DNA from 2 places in the Paenibacillus riograndensis SBR5 genome. Region 1 is predicted to be linked to the other one. Evidence: riboswitches for the same ligand, from Rfam matches in the RefSeq annotation. Region 1 holds a riboswitch; the other holds the start of a gene.
What was found. A riboswitch is a leader RNA that binds a small molecule or an ion and turns the genes downstream of it on or off. The one in region 1 is predicted to bind S-adenosylmethionine.
Positions count from the first base shown of each region.

Region 2: another riboswitch for S-adenosylmethionine. It lies ahead of PRIO_RS27825 (methionine ABC transporter ATP-binding protein); the one in region 1 lies ahead of metA (homoserine O-acetyltransferase MetA).

Region 1 is NZ_LN831776.1:2,562,703-2,570,815, forward strand. It holds gene PRIO_RS37450 (hypothetical protein) at 1-120, shown strand, start outside; gene PRIO_RS10365 (ROK family protein) at 740-1,621, shown strand; gene PRIO_RS10370 (HRDC domain-containing protein) at 1,981-3,000, shown strand; gene PRIO_RS10375 (1-phosphofructokinase family hexose kinase) at 3,337-4,281, shown strand; gene corA (magnesium/cobalt transporter CorA) at 4,352-5,287, opposite strand; SAM riboswitch class I at 5,713-5,851, shown strand; gene metA (homoserine O-acetyltransferase MetA) at 5,939-6,868, shown strand; gene PRIO_RS10390 (aminotransferase class I/II-fold pyridoxal phosphate-dependent enzyme) at 6,908-8,107, shown strand.
Region 2 is NZ_LN831776.1:6,572,267-6,580,379, forward strand. It holds gene PRIO_RS27815 (MetQ/NlpA family ABC transporter substrate-binding protein) at 1-755, opposite strand, end outside; gene PRIO_RS27820 (methionine ABC transporter permease) at 815-1,483, opposite strand; gene PRIO_RS27825 (methionine ABC transporter ATP-binding protein) at 1,483-2,499, opposite strand; SAM riboswitch class I at 2,599-2,741, opposite strand; gene PRIO_RS27830 (Cthe_2314 family HEPN domain-containing protein) at 2,831-3,577, opposite strand; gene PRIO_RS27835 (UbiD family decarboxylase) at 3,590-5,359, opposite strand; gene PRIO_RS27840 (COX15/CtaA family protein) at 5,413-6,339, opposite strand; gene PRIO_RS27845 (thioredoxin family protein) at 6,461-6,805, opposite strand; gene PRIO_RS27850 (putative polysaccharide biosynthesis protein) at 6,923-8,113, opposite strand, start outside.

The DNA.
Region 1 (8,113 bases):
GGCAATATCATGGCTGCCTATGCGCATATACATCTGGCTTCCCATATCCCGGCGGCAATCCGGCTGGTAGAAGCCTGCCGCAGCTACCATAGGAGTAACAAAGACATGCTGCGCACATAGGCCAATCTCTTTGAGAGTGGGGCCAGAATAAACGGCATGATCCCGGCAGATAAGCTCGGATCATGCGCACACTTGGAGGCGGGTGGAGGTTCTCCCAAGTTCGCATAGAGCCTGAGCTCTAAGTGGAAAAAGTAAAACTAAATCGCCGGAAATTACTCCAAAAAAGGATTTAGTGGGAATTTGTCCACTTAATTCCGGAAAATGTACGATATCAGGAGCAAATTAGCCGAAATAAGTCTACTTTTTCCAACTACTGGTGTCCGGACAGCCCAGCGGCACCGAATAAGTTTACTTTTTCCACTTAAGTTAGCACAGCCAGGTCGGCGCCCGCCCACAAGTCAGATTCACTCCAGCCAGACCGGTGCCCGCCCACAAGTCAGATTCACTCCAGCCAGACCGGTGCCCGCCCGCAAGGGCAGATTCACTCCAGCCAGGCCGGCGCCCGAACACAAACACGTTCTATTTCCCGGAGCAAGGCTGCTTTGAAGCTAGTTCCTTTTTCGTATGTCAACCGCTTGTCACAGGTCTGCGGGCCACGTATAATAAGGGAAAGAGAACGCTTTATTACACACATGGCCAATTTTTGGCTGAATGTTTATGGGGAAGGGAGACTGCTGCAGTGAAGGTACTTGGAGCAATTGAAGCAGGGGGAACAAAGTTTGTATGCGGGATTGGAAATGAGGACGGGACGATTATCGACCGGGTCAGCTTTCCGACTACCACGCCTGAGGAAACGATGGGGCTTGTGCTGGACTATTTTACCGGCAAAAATGTGGAAGCGATCGGCATAGGCTCATTCGGGCCGATTGATCCGGTGATTGGCAGCCCGACCTATGGCTACATTACAACCACACCTAAACCCCATTGGGGGCAATACAATCTGGTGGGAACAGTTGCCGGGCATTTTTCCGTGCCTGTCGGATTCGATACGGATGTGAACGGTGCGGCGCTGGGGGAATACAAGTGGGGAGCGGCTCAAGGGCTGGACAGCTGCCTGTATATCACAGTCGGAACAGGAATCGGAGCGGGTGCGGTAGTGGGAGGCAAACTGGTGCACGGCTTGTCCCATCCTGAAATGGGGCATATTCTTGTGCGCCGCCATCCGGAAGACAAGTTTGAAGGCTTCTGCCCTTACCACAGCGATTGCCTGGAGGGTTTGGCAGCAGGCCCGGCAATTGGCAAACGCTGGGGCAAGCCGGCAGGCGAACTGCCTGCGGATCATCCGGCGTGGGCGATGGAAGCCCACTACCTGGCGCATGCGCTGATGAATTATGTGCTGATTCTGTCACCGCAGAAGATTGTGATGGGCGGCGGTGTGATGAAGCAGAGCCAGCTTTTCCCGCTGATTCATGCCAAGCTTCAGGAGCTGCTGGGCGGCTATGTGCAGCATCCTGCACTGAACGAGGCTGTCGGCAGCTATATTGTTCCGCCTCAGCTGGGCGACAATGCGGGTCTGTCCGGAGCGCTTGGACTGGCTAAGCTGGCGCTGGACCGGGAGTAGTCTGAGGCCGGGGATAAGGCTGGATTGGTTTTGCGGCTTAATTTATCCTTTTATTTCGGCTGAAACGGTTACTGTTCCTATGAGGAACGGACAAGCTGATTCTAATTTAGTACAAAAAGAGATTGACTGTTTCTCAATATATGGGTATTGTAAGCATTAACAGTATAGCATTCCAGAGGAAGCACCTCTTTCACATCATTTGTGGGAGAGGTGCTTTTTTGTGTGCACATATAAGGCGGGATAAGCTTCACGCTCTATATCGGCCTTATATCTTCCGGTGACGGGTCTGGCTAAGGAACCGTTCATCCGGTGAGTAACGGGATTATGCATGCTGTAAGACAAGGAAGGTAGGGATTGGGATGCAGATTGTATTTATGAACCGTTTGTCGAGAATGTCAGGGGGGGATCAGGAGGTATTTGCCCAGCTCTGGATCGGGGAAGAAGAAGGCGTCTGGCGCCTCGGCTGGCGCGAATTCTCCGGCTCGGAGGATAACGGAGACAGCTTGTGGTATGAGGGCGGCTCCTGGAATGAGATGCTCTGCGTCTACCGGCATGAGCTGGCGGTGAAGATGGGCGATGGCTACCGGCCTCTAATCGATGGTGCCTTTCACGATGAAGACAGCTTGTCCGGCAGCCGCAATCAGGAGCAGCTTAAGCTGCAGTATTTCAGCGAGCAGCACGCCAATGAATCCGTCTACGAAGAGCTCTGCTCCTGGCGCCGGGGCAAAGCCTCCAGTGAGCGGAAAGCGCCTTACATTATTGCCAGCAACCGCCTGCTGCGGATGCTCAGCGCATTTCTTCCCCGTACCCTGGAGGAACTACTGCAGATTCCCGGCGTAGGCGAGGGCAAGGCCTCGCAATACGGCGAAGACTGGCTGAGCATCACCTCTGCCGCAGAGAGGGAGCATAGCTTTCCGCTGGGCTGGGTGCATGAAGCCGTTGACGAGGAGCATTTTGTTTCCTGGCAGTACAAGCAGAAGGAGCTGAAGTACAAGAAGCAGCTGGAACGGCTGCGGCTGCGCAGGGTTCTGCTGCAGGGAATCGGGGAAGGCCTTGGCATTGAGCAACTGAAGGCACTGAGCGGAATAAGCCGCCGCGAGGTGCTTGAAGCGGTAGAGGAGCTTGACAAGGACGGATATTCCGTCGAAAAGCTCATTGCTCTCGAGCTTGCTGAGGTATCCTCCAGCGAGCAAGCCAGTGTATGGGCCGCCTATGAACTGATGGGTGATACCTTTCTCAAGCCTGTACTGTACAAAGCCTACGGGGAAGGGTTCTCGCCTGCGGAAGGCCTGGATATGTATTATGAACGCCTGCGGCTGATCCGCATCCGCTACCGGCGGGGGCAATCCGCTCAGCTGGAAGCGGCGACGAATTTATAATTGCCTAATGTCTGTGTCCGCAGGAAATTCAACGGGGGCTTGCCCCTATTTCTTAACTTCAGCTAATGACTGCACTATATAATTGAACTTGAGCTTTTTGATTTCGGGTTTGTCCGTGGCTACGGATTTCAAGTTCAATCCACATAATTCGCCTAGTTCCGGCATCCCCACAGTGTGGCTGCCCCGCCCTGGGTCAGAATATACTACAGAGCCCTGTGTTTTCGGCTGAATGCCGTTGGGGCCCTCTTTAGGAGAAGGCCTCTGGGGACTCCCTTTAGGAAAATGCCGTAATTTGGAGTAAACTACAGGTATTCCGCATATAAAGGAGATAAACCTATGATCGTAACATTAACGGTTAACCCCAGCGTAGACGCCAGCACAGGTATTGACAGGGTTGTTCCCGACCATAAGCTGCGCTGCCGGGAGGCATCCTATAAGCCGGGGGGAGGCGGGGTCAATGTGTCCCGGGCGATCCACAGATTGGGCGGGGAGTCCTTGGCTTTGTATGCATCGGGCGGACTGCACGGGCAGCTGCTGCATGAGATGCTGGAGCAGGAGGGTGTCGGGCACCAGGAGATCCCGATTTCGGGGCAGACACGGGAAAATCTGATTGTTGTGGAAGAATCCACGGGCCAGCAATTCCGGTTCGATATGCCCGGCCCGCACTTTATCGAGGGCGATTGGCAGCAGTGCCTGGAGCAGCTGAAATCCCTGGGAGAAAAGCCGACCTACATTGTGGCCAGCGGCAGTCTGCCTCCAGGATGTCCGGCGGATTTCTACGGCCGTGTAATTGAAGCCGTGAAGCCTTGGCAGGCGCGGGTGATTGTCGATACCTCGGGAGAAGCGCTGCAAAAGGCGGCTGATGCAGGCGTATACCTGCTCAAACCGAATGCGCGCGAGCTTGAGGAACTGGCCGGACATTCCATTACAGGGGATGCAGAGGTCCGGGCGGCTGCGTTGGAGCTGATCGAGCAAGGGCGGACCGAAGTGGTGGTGGTGTCCCTTGGCGGCGAGGGGGCATTGCTGATTACCAGAGAGGGCTGCGAGCATCTCAAGGCCCCCGAAGTTCCCGTGCTGAGTGTAGTAGGGGCAGGGGACAGCCTGGTGGGCGGGCTGGTCTACAGTCTGGAACGGGGCTGGCCGCTGCGCCGGGCCGTTCAATTCGGAATCGCCTCCGGAGCGGCGGCGGTAATGAATCCGGAGCGTCAGCTGTGCAAGCGTGAGGATGCAGAACGGTTGTTTAAGCAGATTGAAGCAGCGGATGCAGAGTTCCTGAAATAAACCAAAAAGACGAAGGTTTCCTTGCCCGCGGGCAGTGAAGCCTTCGTCCTGCTTATTCGTCCATTGATGTTCATAGCCAATCCTTTTTGCGGAAAACAACCAGCATGCCGCAGCCGAGCGTTACCATGACAGCAATAACTCCATAATAGCCGTATTGGGAATGGGTCTCGGGAATGTTATCAAAGTTCATCCCATAAATACCGGTAATCACGGTAAGCGGCATGAATATTGTGGTGATCGCGGTGAACACTCTCATGATCTCATTGGCACGGTTGGCGATACTGGATTGATAGGCTTCACGTAAGTTCCCCATGAGATCGCGGTACGTTTCAAACGTTTCAGAGATCTTGACCGCATTTTCATAAATATCGCTGAAATACTTCTGCAGCTGATCATCGATCAGGCGGAGGTCCTTTTTGTTAAGGGTGTTGATAACTTCCTTCTGTGGCCCCAGCATCTTCTTCAGCCAGAGAATTTCACTGCGCAGACCAATGATTTCGCTCAGATGCGATTTCTTGGTATGCATCAGGATATCCTCTTCCAGCTTCTCAATCCGGGCTTCAATCCGGTCGCCGACGGAGAAATAATTGTCTACGACAAGGTCGATCAGCAGATACAGGAAACGGTCAGGCTCGCTGACCTCCTGCTCCCACAGAATGGGTTTCAGCACGCGCAGCTCGTGAATTTTTTGCTTGGTTACGGTGATAATGAAATGTCTGCCCAGAAACACGTTGAGTGCACGGAGAAAAATCTCTTCATCATCAAAACGGATGCTGTTGACTACAATAAAATAATGGCTCTCGTAAATTTCCAGCTTCGGGCGCTGATCCTCTTCGCTGAGGCAGTCCTCCACAGCCAAATCATGCAGATTGTATAAGGGCTGAAGCAGCTCCAGATCCTCAACATCCGCATCAATCCAATAAAATCCCTCAGTTGGGGCAGTCAATGTTTCTTCAATGTCATCTACAGGCGTAAAAACCCCTGCGTTTACCAGCCGGATTTTCATCTGATCCACTCCTCTTGACCCTGGTCTTCTCCAGGGCCTGTGCTAAATTAAGGCACAGGGAAAAATCAGCTTGGCCGGTGGTACAGTCAATGTATAAGGCCAGATGACGGTTCGAGGGCATGAAGAAGAAATGCTCCCGCCGCCGGCAAGCTGATGTTAATCCTGTGTGGTTGTTCTTTCTGGACGCTTAACTGCGAACTCGGGTCGCCTTCCATTCTTCTCTCACCTCTTCTTTTCGTCAGGTAGGGGCTGTGAAACCCTTGTCTAGTATAACCCCCGGGTATGGGTCTTTCAAGCTAAATTCTTGTCGCTTTTCGGACCAATAGCATTGTATGGACTTGACGAAAAGGAGGTTCATGATTTAAAGTAAATTTTAAGAAAAGCATTTAACGTTATGTGACTTTTTCTCAATTGAATACAGCGAAATCTTATCAAGAGCAGGTGGAGGGACTAGCCCGATGAAACCCGGCAACCGGCGTGTGAACGCACGGTGCTAATTCTTGCGGAAACTTTGTATGGGAAGCCTGTCCGGCTGCCCGGTACAAGTTCTCTGGCAGATGAGAGAGGCGCATATGACTGCAGATATATGACCTTTCTCACATGAGAAAGGTCATTTTTACATTGACATCAAAGAAGGAGTGGAAACCAGAAATGCCGATAAAAATTCCCGACAGCCTGCCGGCCAAAGAAGTATTGTCCGGAGAAAATATTTTTGTAATGGATGAAAGCCAGGCCTTCCACCAGGACATCCGCCCGCTGCGCATCGCGATCCTGAACTTAATGCCTACAAAGGAAACGACAGAAACGCAGCTGCTGCGTCTGGTCGGGAATTCACCGCTTCAAGTGGATGTTGTGCTGCTGCACCCAAGCTCCCATACCTCGAAGAACACTTCGGCGGAGCATTTGAAGAGTTTTTACAAAACCTTTGACGAGATCAGCGACCGCCGCTTTGACGGGCTGATCATCACCGGCGCTCCGGTGGAGCAGCTCGAATTTGAAGACGTGAATTATTGGGAAGAACTGAAAGTGATCTTCGAATGGAGCAAGCATAACGTGACCTCGACCATGCATATCTGTTGGGCGGCACAGGCAGGACTCTATCATCACTTTGGCGTGCGCAAGGTGAATCTGGACGAGAAATGCTTCGGCGTGTTCCCGCATACCGTGAGTCAGAATAATGTAAAGCTCATGCGCGGCTTTGACGAGGTGTTCCATGTTCCGCATTCCCGGCACACGGATGTCTCGCGTGAAGATATCCTGGCCAATCCCGAACTGCAGATTCTGGCCGAATCGGAAGAAGCCGGGGTGTATCTGGTTTCGACGCTTGACGGCAAGCAGATTTTTGTGACAGGGCATTCCGAATATGATCCGTTTTCGTTAAAGTGGGAATATGACCGGGATATCGCCAAAGGAATGGATATTGCGATTCCGAAGCATTACTATCCTCAGGATGATCCGCTGCGGACACCGCCGGCAGTCTGGCGTGCCCATGCCAACTTATTATTCTCTAATTGGCTCAATTACTATGTATACCAGGAGACTCCTTACGATATAGACCAGGCGGATTATTTAGTATTCTAAATATATAGAAGAGAACACCACACTTAGGAGGCAGCAGCAATGGATGAAAAACTGAGGATTGAGAGCAGATTGGCGCAGATAGGTTCACAGGAGGACCCGGCTACGGGGGCAATTAATTATCCGATTTACAATGCGACGGCATTCCGTCATCCCAGACTTGGGCAGAGCACGGGGTTTGATTATATCCGTACCAAGAATCCTACCCGCTCGGTGCTGGAAGAAGCTGTGGCAGAGCTTGAGTCCGGGGATGCTGCCTTTGCCTGCAGCTCCGGGATGGCTGCGCTGACAACCGTGTTTGCCTTATTTGGACAAGGGGATCATTTAGTGGTTTCGCTGGACCTGTACGGCGGGACCTACCGTCTGCTTGAACGGATTCTCTCCAAATACGGCATAAGCGCCTCTTATGTGGATACGAACGATCTGGACGGCCTGGAGGCTTCACGGCGTCCGAATACCAAGGCTGTTTTTATCGAAACGCCTACCAATCCGCTGATGATGATCACGGATATAGAAGCTGTCTGTACATGGTCCCGCCGCCATGGGCTGCTTACGATTGTGGACAATACGCTGCTGACGCCTTTTTTCCAGCGGCCGCTGGAGCTGGGGGCGGATATCATCGTCCATAGCGCGACCAAATATTTGGGAGGGCATAACGATGTGCTTGCCGGACTGATCGTAACCAAAGGCACCGAACTGTCTGCGGAAATGGCCATTCTGCACAATTCCCTGGGCGCAGTGCTTGCGCCGAATGACAGCTACCAGCTGATGAAGGGCATGAAGACACTCGCGCTGCGCATGGAACGGCATGAGAGCAATGCGCTGGCGCTGGCCCGCTATCTGCTGGAGCATCCGGCAATCGCTGAGGTCTTTCATCCGGGGCTTCCTGACCATCCGGGGTATGACATCCAGAAACGCCAGTCCTCGGGCAACACCGGAATCTTCTCCTTCAAGGTAAAAGATGCCGGATATGTCGAGCCGCTGCTGCGCCATATCCGCCTGATTGCCTTCGCCGAAAGCCTCGGCGGGGTGGAGTCGCTGATGACCTATCCGGCGGTGCAGACCCATGCAGACATCCCGGTGGAGATCCGCGACGCTGTCGGTGTGGATGACCGCCTGCTGCGTTTCTCCGTCGGGATTGAGCATGCGGATGATTTGATTGCCGATCTCGGACAGGCGCTGGAAGCGGCCCGGACCGAGCTGGAAGAGGCATCTGCCGGCACAGCATCGGCAGCAGAATAATAAGCT
Region 2 (8,113 bases), 3.9 Mb from region 1:
AGCAGATTGGCGTAAGGAGAATCGGTTCCTTCGATGAACAATGCGTCCTTGGTTGGAACCAGCTTCGCTTCCAGGGCATAGTTGGTGTTGATCAGGGCAAGATCTACTTCATCCAGCTGGCGGGGCAGCATAGCGGCTTCAAGCTCTACAATTTTGAGATTCTTCGGATTCTCCGTGATATCGGCTGTAGTTGAGGTAATATTCGTATCGTCCTTCAGCTTAATCAGGCCATTTTTGGCCAGGAGGATCAGCGCGCGGCCACCGTTGGTGGCATCGTTCGGAATCGCTACTTTTGCACCGTCAGCCAGCTCGTCGATCGATTTAATTTTTTTGGAGTAAGCACCGAAAGGTTCTACGTGAACCGCTGTTACGGATACGAGGCTCGTGCCGTTTTGCTTATTCTGATCATCCAGATAAGGCTTGTGCTGGAAGAAGTTCGCATCCAGTTCTTTCTCGGCCAGCTGCGTATTCGGCAGAATGTAGTCGGTAAATTCCTTGATTTCCAGCTTGATGCCCTGTTTCTCCAGAAGCGGAGCAATAGCCTTCAGAATTTCTGCATGCGGTTTTGGCGATGCGCCAACTACCAGGGTTACCGGTTCTGCAGAAGGTTCAGTGGTGGGCTCTGCGGAAGCATCCGCAGCCGGAGCGTTCGTAGCCGCAGAATTTGCAGCGTTATTGGTTTTATTGTTGTTGCCGCAAGCTGCCAGCACCAATACCAAGGTCAAACTGAAGAATGTGAGCAATACTTTTTTCATTTGTAAATCCCCCTCCATCTCATTATTTTTGTATGAATAAGGCTCTATATGAAACTGCCTTATTTCCGGGTAAAATGTTGTACCAGCCGGTCGCCGGCCATTTGCAGCAGCTGCACCAGAATAACCATCAGTGCCACGGAGATAATCATAACTTCCTTCTCATAACGGTAATACCCGTAACGGATAGCCAGGTCCCCCAGGCCTCCGCCGCCGATCATTCCTGACATCGCTGTGTAAGAGACCAAGGTAACAATCGTAATCGTCACTCCGGCCAGCAGGCCTGGACGGGCCTCGGGCAGAAGCACACGCCAAACGATTTGGCCTGTAGAGGCTCCCATTCCCTGCGCCGCTTCGATCACACCCCGGTCAACCTCACGCAGTGCCGTCTCCACCAGTCTGGCAAAAAACGGAGCCGCGCCGATCACCAGCGCCGGAATCGTCCCCAATACGCCAATTGAAGTCCCCATAATGGACTTGCTCAGAGGAATCAAGGCGACCATCAGGATGATAAAAGGCACAGACCGCAGAATATTTACAACGAATGATAATACCGAGTAAATTGACCTGATTATAAAGTGATTTGATCTGCCCCATAAATATAACACAATTCCGAGTGGTAAACCAAGAATAATTGTGAAAATTCCGGAATAAGCCAACATTCGAAGGGTAGCTATACCCGCATCCAGCATTTCTTCCCAGTTAATCTCGTTAAAGTTCAAGCCGCCCATCAGGCGAACACCTCCACATCAAGACCTTGTGCCGCCAGTTCGGCAAGGGTCGCCTCGACGGCTTGCGCGCTTCCTTCAAAGCGAACAAGCAATTGGCCGTAAGGCACATCTTTGATCGTTGAAATCGTCCCCTGGAGGATGGCAAAGTCTACACCTGTTCCACGAACCACATGGGATAAGGTAGATTCATATGTCTTTTGTCCAAGAAAAGTGATTTTGACGGATTTGCTGTACTTATCATGCACTGCCTCCAGGGCAACACGGAGCGGCCCTTCATGCTGGTTCTCACTGCGGATGAAATCTTTCGTCACTTCATGTTGGGGCTTCAGGAATACATCTGCCACTTCCCCCTGCTCCACAATTCCCCCGCCATGGATCACCGCTACCCGGTCGCAAATGCTCTGAATCACATGCATTTCGTGGGTAATGAGCACAATGGTCAGATGAAACTTCCGGTTAATGTCCAGCAGCAGCCGGAGAATGGAGTCGGTTGTCTGCGGGTCCAGCGCCGAGGTGGCTTCATCGCAGAGCAGCACATCGGGGTCGCTGGCCAGCGCCCGTGCTACACCGACACGCTGCTTTTGACCGCCGGAGAGCTGCGCCGGATATTTGCGGCTGTGCTCTTCCAGTCCCACAAGCGCAAGCAGTTCCAGCACCTTGCGTTCAATCTGCGCCTTCGGCGTACCAGCCAGGCGGAGCGGAAAAGCAATGTTGTCGTACACCGTTGCAGAAGACAGCAGATTAAAATGCTGAAAGATCATGCCGATCTTGCGCCGCTGTTCCTGCAGCTGTCCCTGGCTCAGTGAGGTTAATTCCACTCCATCCACCCAAACTTCGCCTTCGGTAGGGCGCTCCAGCAGATTGATGCAGCGGATCAGTGTGCTTTTGCCGGCGCCGGAGTGGCCAATCACCCCAAAGATCTCACCCTTTTTAATCGACAGGTTAAGACCCGAAAGCGCCATTGCAGCCTTGCTGCCTTTTCCGTATACTTTGGTCAAACCTTTCAGCTCTATCAAACTAGTAATCCTCCCCCAAGTAACCCTTATAAAAACTAAAAAGACCTCCTACGATCGATTGCAGATCGCAAGAGGCCCCGTGATTGTATTAACCCTGCCTTCTCATCTGCCAACGACCGTAACCTGTACGGCATTGTAGGAATTAGCACCATGACATTTGTACAGAATACCATGTAACGCATTCCATACAAATCGGTTGCCGGGCTTCATCGGGCCTATCCCTCCGCCGCTCTCGATAAGAGTTGATTATGAAGTTAGCTGCCGAAGCATGTAAGATGCTAATGCAAGCTCAAGTATAGTAATTTTCAGGTTTTTTGTCAAAGGGAACTTTTTACTGGGGATGATGGCCTCTCTTTAGGTTTGCCGCAATTTTGCCCTTGTGCCACTGCTCATTGCTGTACCTGAAGGAAGCTGCCAAGGATTTGCAGACCATTTCCAGACTCTGCTTCAAATCCTCCAGATGGCTGTCCAGATCCTCCAGATGAATTTTGTCATGGAGGCCCTGATGCCGCTGCCACAGATCATCCTGCATTTCGGCGTTCATGTAATGAATCTCGGCGTTGCGGCGTTTGCGCAGATTTTCGAGCGGTTCACGGTAGGCGTTCTTGATCGTCTCCAGTTCGCCGGCGAAGGCTGTATGCTTCTCATGCAGCTGAAACTGGCGCAGTACAGTGAAATAGGAGAAATGGACTTTGACTTTGCTGGTATTCAGGTCATACAGACTGTTAAGAACCGTACCCAGCTTGTCCAGCAGTGAGAATACACGAATGAAGCCATTTTTATAAAAATAAACATAACGCGCATATTCCCCCTGCTCCTTGGGAGACATATCATCCATATAACCCGCTACAACGGATTTGCGGAAAAAAGCAGCCGCGAACCAGCTTTGCTCCAGCTCGTCCAAGGAAGAGATCAGCCCGCGCGTCCAGATTTCCAGCTTGCGGGATTCATGATCCGGGTCTTCATGGGTGTTCATCTCCCTGCGCAGCATGGATGCCACCTTCGCCATATTGTCCATGGCTTCAGCCAGCATACCGCTGTTCTCGCGGGGCGGTTCTCCGAGTAATATCCGCAGCATCCTGCATCCTCCTCAGTGTGGGAAATAGCTGTTCCAGTTGCGGTCGACCCGCTGGACAATATCCTCGCGCGGAACCAGTTCCTCGGGGTAATCCCGCTTCATCCGGGCATCGATCACAAGGGGCAGCTTATAGCCGATATGATGGCTTTTGATCTCGTATTCGGCGTAGATATCACTGGCCGGATCGAACCTCGTGAACACCGTCCACAGGAATGAAGTTTGCGTGCGCACCGTATCCGGGGCATTATCCACTACAAACACCAGCGGCCAGGCTGTTTCCTGTGCACGCAGAGCTGCGATTAGCCGGGAAGGAAGCTCAGGATCTTCTTCATAGGATGCACCGGAAACAGCCAAACATCCCCGGCAGTAAGGAATTGCCTCTGTAATGCCCGGTAGAAGACCTTCCGTGTAAGCTGAGGGCAGCTCACGCACCGGATTCCCCACACCCAGCATGATGGCTTTGCTGCCAGGGTTCATCGCATTGGGCGAATGATCTTGCTCGTCCGGGGCAGCATTTCCGTACACCAGGAAATCCGAGGCGGGATTGAAGCGCTCCAGCACACTTTCCAGCAGCTTGGGGAACTCCGCCAGCTCCACGGGTTCATTGGTCAGCAGCAGGAATTTGGTCAGTGACAGCTGGCCTTCCCCCAGGATACGGTAGGCGGACACCACCGCTTCTCTGGGATAACTCTCCCTTACTACGGCAGACACCAGTGAATGAGGGCCGCATTCGGAGTATTCCCACAACGCTTTGACGGAAGGCATCAACAGCGGGTATACGGGGGCCAGCAGCCGCTGTATGTATTCCCTGAGATAATAATCCTCCTGGCGCGGCTTGCCGATGATCGTTGCCGGAAAGATCGCATCCTTGCGGTGCCAGATACGCTGCACATGCATAACAGGGAAATGGAGGGGTGCGGAATAAAATCCGTAGTGATCCCCGAACGGCCCTTCCGCCCGCCGCTCATGGGGGGCAATCAGGCCCCGGATGGCAAATTCCGCTTCAGCGGGTATCTGGTGCCCGCCCATCGGGTCCTTGACCATCTGCAGCTTGCCGCCCAGCACAAGCGATGCCAGCAGCAGCTCCGGCAGACGTTCCTGCACAGGAGCTGCTGCAGCGGCTATCAATGCCGGAGGCCCGCCGAGAAAAACGGACACGGGCAGCGGCTCGCCGAGCTGCTCCGCCTCCCGGTGATGAAAGCCGCCTCCCTTATGCTTCTGCCAATAGACCCCCGCCTTGCTGTCATCATATATCTGAACACGGTATATTCCAAGATTATGGTTCTGCGGATGAGTGATGCTCTCGGTATAGACCAGCGGCAAGGTCAGAGAAGGCCCCCCTTCCTCCTGCCAGCCGGTGATGCGCGGCAGTTCCTTCAGCGGCTCGGTGCTGCGGCAGACCCCAAGAACAGGCGCTTCTCCCTGCGGCACATTCCGGGTCCCGACCTTGAGCAGGTCCAGCAGCAGCCGCTTCTCCTTCCAGAGCCCGGATGCTGTTGGCGGCAGCAATGTTTCCATGGCGCCCATGAGGGTCTTTACCAGCTGCTCGGGGCGGGTCCCGAAGGCCTGGTTGGCCCGGCGCACCGTTCCGAACAGATTCGTCGCCACCGGAAACGGCGTGTCTTTTACATTCGTGAAGAGCAGAGCCGGCCCCTCCTCCCGCACCACACGCCGATGAATCTCCGCAAGCTCCAAATAAGGGTCCACCGGAGCATCAATTACGGCAAGATCCTTATCCTTGCGGAGCTGTTCAATCCATTGACGCAAATTACCATATCCCAATCTCGTTCCTCCTCAAACAGGGCACTATCCCACAAAAGTTTGATGAGCGCAGACTATTTATTCGCTCTTTCCAGCTGCCATACGCGCACACTCATATAACACAGAACACCGAAAAGCCCGGCGATCAGGAGAATATGTGCCAGTGCGGCAAATATGTACAGCCTTTCGTTATATAGGGTATGAACAACAGCCGCACCGCTGAGTACCTGAAGCAGACACAGCACAACTGCTGCAATGCCAAGGGCTCTCAGCTCAGGCTGCGCTTTATGTTTCCAGAAGGCCAGATGTCCAAGGCACGCAATCAGGAGAAACAGCAGCGCCGCCGCAACCCTGTGCGTAAAAACAATGGTTACTCCGCCTGACAGCTCAGGGAACCACTCCCCGTTACAGAGCGGCCACCCGGAGCAGCCTCCCTGGGAGTCTGTATGGCTGACATACGCCCCAATATAAACCACTATATAAGAATATAACGCAGCCGCCCACGTTAAGTTGCGGAAGCCCCTGCTGACCCCCCGGTCCGCCACAGGGGGAGCATCCCCCCATGCATGCCTGCGTTTCGTCCCCAGGGCAAGCATCAGCGAGCTGGCGAAAGCGATCAGCGAAAAGCCCATATGCAGCGCCATCACCGCAGCCGACTGCGGCCGGATCACCGCGAGTGCCCCCATTCCTCCCTGCACTACCACGAATAAAAGCGTCAGCAGGGCAAACACCTGCAGATCTCTCCGCTCACGGGCATAACGCCAAAAGGCAAACATTGAAGCAAGGGACAGCAGACCGGCAAGACCGCTGAACAGACGATGGGTATACTCAATGAGGGAGCCTATTGTATAGGCAGGAATAAGCTTTCCGTGACACAGCGGCCATTCATTGCCGCACTCCAGCCCGGAACCTGTTTTGGTGACCACGGCTCCGCCGAGCAGAGCCATAAACATAATTAGACAAGTGATGTAGCTGAGCCATTTCAATTGATTCATCGTCAATGAGATCACCCGCAATTTTTATAGGAATGATTAGGAATTAGTACGTGGTTGTAAGCCTTTGCAGCACCCGGTTTAGAAAAAAACCGCTTCTGCTCGGGTAGGGCAAAGCGGTGCAATGTGATTACTTGTGTATGGTCAGATAAACTTCGAGCGCCCTGTCCAGAAACCCCTCGATCTCCTCACGGGATTTGCGCAGCTTGTTCACGAATCTCACGAGCTCGCGGCCATCGCTATACGCAACAAAGCTGGGAATGCCGAGAATATTCTGTTCCTGGCTGACATCGCCTACAGCGTCAACATCCACTTCAACCAGTGTGAGGCGGTCCGTATATTTCTGCTCTACATCAGGCATGAACGGATCAATGAACTTGCAGTCGGAGCACCAGTCGGCTTTGAACACGGCCACGGTCAGACGGGGCGATTGAATCGCCACCTGAAATTCCGCAGGCGAAGTAATTTTATCCATAAATTGAACAGTCCCTTCTGATATAAGAGTAAGCTGTTTGTTGGTTTTTCTTTAAGTGAATCAAATTGTCAGGAATAAGTCAAATAAAAAAGACAGAATAAGACAATGATCACAGATTTATTGCTCAGAACGAACGCGTTCAGGCTGCAGCTTCATGAGCGGACCCAGCAGCTTCTGCAACGGCCGTGGATAACCGGCGATTTCCTGACGGCTCAGCACTCCCAGAACAATGAGTAGCACAAGGTAGACGATAACCACCGCCGCCCCTACAACGAGGCAAGTGATCAGGAAGGCCAGGCGCACAGGCATCATATGGGTAAGCAGCTGTCCCGCCTCGTTCAGTCCGTAGCCAATCCCTCCGGCGGCCAATACGGCAACTGCGAAGCCGCCCCAGCGTTTGCCGAGAATCTCGAAAGGAACGATCGTCTTGAGCATTCTCAGGTTAAGCAGGGTAATCACAATGAAGCACAGCGCCGTGGCAGCAATAATGCCGTAAATCCCGAACAAGCGGCTGAGCAGGAAGTTGGAGCCGAATTTGACCAGCAGACCCGCCAGCACGTAATACATGGAGATCCGCGCTTTGCCCATCCCCAGCAGAATGGAGTTGGTCGTCATCATCGTAATCTGGAATATCGTCCCAAGGGTCAGCATGGCTACAATGCCGCTGCCGTCCAGGCTGCTGAACAGCAGGCCGTTCACGGAATACGCCGCTACAACGAGTGAAAGAACAATAGGCGTCCCCGTCAAAATTGAAATCCGCAGCGCCAGCGTGATCTGCCGCTTCAGGTGCGCCTCTTCGCGTCTTGCATAAGCGGCGGAAATGACCGGAATCAGCGAGGTGCTGAGTGCGATGGACAGCACCGGCGGAATTCCGGCTACACTCTGCGCCCGGCTGCCAAAGATCCCCAGGGCCTGAGTAGCGGCTTCCCGCCCGATCTGCCCGCTGAGCAGCGGAACAATGAATGAGGTATCAATGAAGTTCACGACCGGAACCGTAACGGAAGAGAGCACAATCGGTATGGACAGCTTAAAGATATCCTTATAGATTTTCAGCAGCGGAATCCGGGCTTGACTGGAATCATACAGGGCTTTCTGCTCCTCGCTGCGGCGGAGCTTCACCGCATAATACAGCATCACGCCAAAAGCCCCGATGCTGCCTAGAACGCTGCCGAAGGAGGCGCCGGCAGCCATCCAGGTATTGCTGTACCCTTGGCGCAGCAGAATAAAGGCAAGCAGGATCGCCGTGGATACCCGGGCAATCTGCTCAATGATCTGTGAGATGCCGCCAGCCATCATATTGTTGCGTCC